DNA from 2 places in the Tissierella pigra genome. Region 2 is predicted to be linked to the other one. Evidence: riboswitches for the same ligand, from Rfam matches in the RefSeq annotation. Region 2 holds a riboswitch; the other holds the start of a gene.

Region 1 (3,425 bases), 400 kb from region 2:
GAGCAGCATTTGTAGAAAGAGTTGCAGTAAATAACCCAGCAAATATAAGAAAAGCTAAAAAAGCTATAAAAGAATGCTTCCAGATACAACTTGAAGGAAAAGGATTTGGAATTGTAGAAGTATTATCCACATGTCCAACTAACTGGGGATTAACAGCTCCAGAGGCTATGAAATGGCTAGAGGAAAATATGATGCCTTATTATCCTCTTGGAAACTATAGACGTCCAGAGGAGGTTGAATAAAATGGAAGAAAGAATAGTAATTGCAGGATTTGGTGGACAAGGTGTAATGGCATTAGGTCAACTTTTAACATATTCAGGCATGACAGAGGATAAAAAAGTATCTTGGTTACCTTCTTATGGTCCAGAGATGAGAGGAGGAACTGCAAACTGTAACGTTATTATATCATCAGATGCAGTAGGTTCTCCAGTTGTTATAGATTCAACTTCAGCAATAGTAATGAATAGACCATCCTTAGATAAATTTGAAGATTCAGTAGTACCAGAAGGAAGACTGTTTATTAACTCATCATTAATAGATAGAAAAACTACTAGGGAAGATATAGAAGTATATTATATTCCAGCTAATGAAATAGCTAATGAAATTGGTAACCCAAGAGTAGCCAATATGGTAATGTTAGGAGCATTTTTAGAAGCTACAAAGGCAGTTGAGGTAGATACTATATTAAATAAAGCATTTACAGCAGTATTTGGAGAAAATAGAGTTAATTTACTTCCAATAAATAAAGAAGCATTGGAAAGAGGAGCAGAATTAGTAAAAGAGCAAAGAAAATAAATTACTATGAAAATAAGACCAGTTATAACACTGGTCTTATTTTATAGCATAGATTTAATCTTTGTTTGCTGAACATGGGAATTTAGGATGGCATCCTCCAGAAGTATCAGTTACTGCGGGAATTTGAACTTGCCTATTTTGTAAAACTTTAACTGTAAATTCTATAACCATTTTTTCTTCTATTCTGTTAAAGAATTTTTCCTCAATTGGGAACTCAGCACCACAAGGGCGATGACGACCAATGAATTCATCAAATTCAAAAATTCTTGCATTAATTAATTCGCAGAATGGAAGTTCATTGAAATTTTCAATTATAATCTGATTAAACTCCGATAAATCTCCAGATAGTAGTTTATCTTTTTCAGCAAAATGTTTATCCGGTAAATTACTAACCTTAAAGTATTCAAATTCAGTACTGGAATTTACAGCAAGTTCTTCTGGCGGAGTATAGAAAGTAAGTGGTGTTGAACATTCAAAAGGAACATCTATTGTACAATGATGTAGTTCTCCACATATACCTTCCATATTTGCACAATTGCCTGTAGTATAGTCAATGTTTTTACGGATAAACCCTTTAATAAACAATATATTAGTGGGTTGAAGTAAAAGACATTGAGTGATTTTTACTTTTTTCTTTATATTTTTAACATCAAGAGCTAATTCTGGTAATTTAATTAGTGAACTAAGATGAAATTGTACAGTTAATTCAGCTAATACTACTGGAATTTTAGCTATGACACCTGTAGTTATACCCACTGGAGTAATTGGTGTATTAGTACAACTATCTAACATATTAGTTTGAACTTCTACGCAAGAGTGGGGATATTTTGAATTACTACTACATTCCGAAATTGAAGGGCTATAGTTACCTTTTGTTCTTCCATGGGTATTATCAAATACTCGTACATTACTAATATTTGTACCTTCTACTGATCTATACATATTTTATTTCCTCCCTATATAATTAGTCATTAATAGCTTGTATTGTCTGTACATACTATAATATATTCAGATCGTCCAATTAGGTGATAGTAAACAACAGAAAAATAAACATTAAAAAATTATAGAAAATTAAATTATCAAATTTTTCCAGAAAAGGGTTTTTGCAAAAAAATGGTTAATATGGTATAATAATTCTAGTCTCGAAACGAATAATGCTTAATTCGATTTTTGAAGCGGGGGAACCAATTTTTTTGGGGTGAATCCATTATAGGACGGGCATAACCCTTTAGCCCGAACCCGACAGCTAACCTCGTAAGCAAATAAAGGGGGCATGAAATCTGTTGATTTCAAAACTATGGAAGCCCATAGTTTTTTTTGTCCCTCAAATCCAGTTAACATAAAATGAGACAAAAAATTCAAGGGGGATGATTAAATGCTAGGATTAAAATTTAGTATTATAGGTGCAGGAAATGGTGGAATTGCAATGGCAGGTTATTTAGCCATGATAGGATATGAGGTAAATTTATACAATAGGACATTAGAAAATATACTATCTTTAATAAATAATCCAACAATATCTCTAACGGGAGAAGTAACAGGAAAAGGCAAATTAAACAAGGTAACTAACATAATGGAAGAAGCTATAGATGGGGCAGATATAATTATGGTTACAGTACCTGCAATGGGGCATTATCAGATGGCTATAGAAATGACACCATATTTAAAGGATGGGCAAATAATAGTTTTAAATCCAGGTCGTACAGGTGGGGCATTGGAGGTATATGAAGCATTAAGACAATACAACTGCAATAATAAGGTAGTAGTTGCAGAAGCTCAAACTTTTATATACGCTTGTAGAGCCACTTCACAAAATAGTGCCCATATATTTCAGGTGAAAAATGAAGTAACCATAGGAGCTATACCTTCATCTAAAACAAATCATGTAATCAACTTACTTAAATTTGCTTATCCACAATTTATTCCTGCTAAGGATGTTCTTGAAACAAGTATAAATAACTATGGAGCAATATTTCATCCAGCACCAACATTATTAAATAGTGGGCATATTGAAAGAGGGGCAGCTTTTGAATATTATATAGAAGGCATAACTCCATCCATAGGAGATTTTTTAGAAAAAATGGATCATGAGAGAATGGAAATAGGAAAAATTCTTCAAATAAATACTTTATCTGCTAAGGAATGGTTATGCGAATCCTACGGAGCAAAAGGAAAAAATCTTTATGAAACAATTCAAAATAATTCTGCATACAAAGGACTTCAGGCACCAAAGGGGTTAAATATTAGATATATCTATGAAGATGTACCTTATAGTTTGATACCTATGGCATCTATAGCTATAGAATTAGGGATCCAAACTCCAGCTATTAATTCCATTATAAATATTGCAGAATTAATAACAGGAAGGAATTTTTATGTAGAAGGTCGAACTATAGAGAAATTAGGATTAAAAGGACTATCAGTATATGATATGCATAAAATTGCACAAATAGGAGGAATAGACAAAAAAGATAAAAAAGGTGAGGAAGGTGTTGCTTAGTGAAAAAGATTATAGCGGGAACTTTAGGTAACTGTGTACATGTGGCAGGAATAATGAATTACTTAAATTTAGCAGATCAAGAGAAGTATTATACTGATTTTATAGGAATAGGTAAATCAGTAGATGAAAT
Region 2 (3,425 bases):
ATCAATGGACTCTAAGCGTTCTGCTGTTGGTGACATTCCTGCCATTACAGCATCAATTTTTCCTGATATTAAGGCCGGTATGAGACCTTCCCACTCGGTCTTTACAACAACTAATTCTTTTCCAAGTCCTTCTGCAATTTTCTTTGCAATTTCAACATCATATCCACCAGCAAATTCTCTGCTTCCATCTATTTTTACTCCACCATTTGAATCATCCATTTGTGTCCAGTTAAATGGTGCATATCCTGCTTCAAGTCCTATTTTAAATGTATTATCATCTGATGTTTTTCCACATCCTCCTAAAATCATAACCCCTACTAAGGCAATTCCTACTAATAATAATATTTTTCTTTTCATATCCACTTCTCTCCTTCTGTCATAATAAGTTTAATTTAACAATTTAAAATCTTAAACTTACCACCTTGTATGCGAGTTGCACTATTTTGGGTAACAAAAAAAGACCTGAGATGAACTCAGATCCTAATAGACATAGTAGTACCTAATTCCCCTCCTTCTCCCAAAATGAGATAGCACAACTCAATAAACTGGGAAAGTTTATTGAGACAGTCCTGCAATTATTCACTGCAGACCCAGCATATAATACTGAGAATATTATACACTTCGGCAACATTTCCTTCTCCTTAATATCGTAGCTTTCTCATGCTCCATTAAGGACTGTTAAATACTGCTCCTCTACCTCACCTGAAAAAGATGAGGCCTTATTAAATTATGTTTCATAGTCTACATCAATATTTTATATTTGTCAACCTATTTAAAATATATTTATATATTTATTCTACTATTAATCTCTTTCACATTTGTATAATTAGCCATGTATTATGCTTTATAAAAAATTAAATAAATTAATATTTGAATTCATATTTTTAAAAGAGACCTCCTTAATCTACTTCCCTAGAGCATATGATTGACATTTTATGACATTAATGTTAGCATATAACTGTAATTATTACAAATAGGCAACGATTACACAAATCATCCTTAATCTAAAGGGAATTTTTAGGAGGTAAAAATGAATAATTTAAAGGGAACAAAAACAGCAGAAAACTTAATGAAATCCTTTGCAGGAGAATCACAAGCTAGAAACCGTTATACATATTATGCTTCTGTAGCTGATAAAGAAGGATATAAACAAATTAGAAATATATTTATCGAAACAGCTGATAATGAAAAGGAACACGCAAAAAGATTTTATAAATTTTTACTTGCAGGATTAGATGAACTTCCAGCAACTATTAGTATAGAGGCTGATTTTCCTGTTGCTCAAGGAAATACTTTAGATAATTTAAAAGCAGCAGCAAGTGGAGAAAATGAAGAATGGACAGAACTTTATCCTACTTTTGCAGATATTGCCGAAGAAGAAGGATTTAAGGATATAGCCCTTGCTTTTAGAGCAATATCTGATGCAGAAAAAGCTCATGAAATTAGATTCAACAAACTTGCAGATAATATATTAAACAATAGAGTATTTGAAAAAACTGAAAAAGTACTATGGAAATGTGGCAACTGTGGATATGTACATGAAGGTTCAAATGCACCTGAACTATGTCCAGCTTGTATCCACCCACAAGGACATTTTGAATTTTTCGTAGAAACTTATTAATAAGTATTATAAATACCATAATATAGGTTATTTCTTAACCTATATTATGGTATTTTTTTATGTATTTCTGTAATTTTATAAATATGTAAATTCTGGTATATCTCCATTTTGGGTTTACATGGCTTGTACATTTCTGTATAATGTCAATATTGCATACCATTATAACTGCTGAATCCTATATATTATTAGGTACGGAGGAACCAACTCAGGGGTTAATCCACATATATCTGTGGTAGGGAGCCTTCTATCCCGAACCCGTCAGCTAACTTCGGAAGCTTTATTAAGGAAGGAGTGTATATGTAAAATGAAAAAAAGAGTTTTATCAATTTTATCAGCTTTAGTATTGGTATTATCACCAATAACTGAAGTATTTGCAAGTGAAAGCTATGTAAAGTTAGAATTTACAAGTAAGGGAAATGAAGTTTCTAAACTTCAGCAAGAGTTAAAAAAACTTGGATACTATAATATTTCCATAGATGGTATCTTTGGTATTGTAACAGAAAATGCTGTTATTAATTTTCAAAAAGATAATAAGTTAATTATTGATGGTATTGCTGGAAAACAAACGCAAAATGCTCTATATAATAAATCTACTACTGTTTCAAGAGGTACAAGCACTTTAAGAAGTTCCTCTAGAAATTATAGTGATGAGGATTTATTGTGGTTAGCTAGGATTATTGAAGCTGAAGCAAGTGGCGAATCCTATGAAGGAAAAGTAGCAGTTGGTAATGTAATTTTAAACAGAGTTGATTCTAAGGAATTTCCTAATACTATATATGGTGTGATTTTTGAGTACTATAAAAACATTCCTCAATTTAGCCCAGTTGCTGAAGGCACAATTTATAACAAACCATCAGAGGAAAGTATAAAGGCAGCTAAGGATGCTTTAAATGGAGTAAGACCTGTAGGCAATTCAACATACTTCTTTAATCCCAGTAAATCAGCTGGTACTTGGATTGTAAAGAATAAGACCTATGTAACTAAAATAGGAGGACATAGTTTTTATAATTAGAAATTTATTAAAGGTGTAGACTTAAGGTCTACACCTTTAATTTTTAGGTCATTATAAATTTATTTATTATTCATTAACTACTGAAGTACAGTTAGGACATTTTGTTGCCTTTGGATTAATTTCTGTATAACAGTATGGACAAGTTTTCGTATTTGGTTTTGGTTCTTCATTTTCTTGTTTTTTATTAAACTTATTCAATTGCCTAATCACTATAAATATGGAAAATGATATAATTAAAAACTCAATTATAGTATTGATAAATACACCATAATTTAATGTTGCTGCACCAGCATCTTTTGCCATTGATAGAGACTGATATTTTGTACCATCTAAACTAATAAATAAATTTGTAAAATCTACTTTTCCAATTAGTACTCCCATTATTGGCATTATCATATCATTGACTAAAGATGTAACTATTTTACCAAATGCTCCACCAATAATTACCCCTACTGCTAAATCCATTACATTTCCTTTTACTGCAAATTCTTTAAAGTCCTTTAACATAAGCTCCTCCTTGGTTCTATTGTCATTTTAGGCTTATTATATCATTGAATCTACAATAGCCAACTCAGACAGTATCTTTTCTAGATGATAATTATATATTAAATCCAAATCATCCTTTTCATCGTATTCTATATCTGGTATCTCTTTATTAAAATAACTTTCTATTACGTCTTTATTATTATCATTAATAACAGGTAATTCTTTTATAGAGTAGATTACACTTAAATGATTGTGGATTTTTTCAAAGGAATTAAATAATTTCTGGTAATAGATTTCATTGCTATT

Evidence for each region. Region 2 has a riboswitch for cyclic di-AMP ahead of KQI41_RS02910 (cell wall hydrolase). Riboswitches for the same ligand answer to the same signal wherever they lie in the genome.
Region 1: linked by a shared signal. The riboswitch ahead of KQI41_RS05005 (NAD/NADP-dependent octopine/nopaline dehydrogenase family protein) and the one ahead of KQI41_RS02910 (cell wall hydrolase) in region 2 are both predicted to bind cyclic di-AMP.

What each region holds. Positions count from the first base shown of each region.
Region 1 covers NZ_JAHLPJ010000001.1:1,011,252-1,014,676, forward strand. Annotated here, with positions in the region: gene KQI41_RS04990 (thiamine pyrophosphate-dependent enzyme) at 1-242, shown strand, start outside; gene KQI41_RS04995 (2-oxoacid:ferredoxin oxidoreductase subunit gamma family protein) at 244-795, shown strand; gene KQI41_RS05000 (CsxC family protein) at 850-1,737, opposite strand; cyclic di-AMP (ydaO/yuaA leader) riboswitch at 1,941-2,072, shown strand; gene KQI41_RS05005 (NAD/NADP-dependent octopine/nopaline dehydrogenase family protein) at 2,171-3,295, shown strand; gene KQI41_RS05010 (cobalamin B12-binding domain-containing protein) at 3,295-3,425, shown strand, end outside.
Region 2 covers NZ_JAHLPJ010000001.1:610,092-613,516, reverse strand. Annotated here, with positions in the region: gene KQI41_RS02920 (transporter substrate-binding domain-containing protein) at 1-357, opposite strand, end outside; lysine riboswitch at 521-704, opposite strand; gene rbr (rubrerythrin) at 1,031-1,621, shown strand; cyclic di-AMP (ydaO/yuaA leader) riboswitch at 1,778-1,913, shown strand; gene KQI41_RS02910 (cell wall hydrolase) at 1,926-2,633, shown strand; gene mscL (large conductance mechanosensitive channel protein MscL) at 2,700-3,140, opposite strand; gene KQI41_RS02900 (FUSC family protein) at 3,177-3,425, opposite strand, start outside.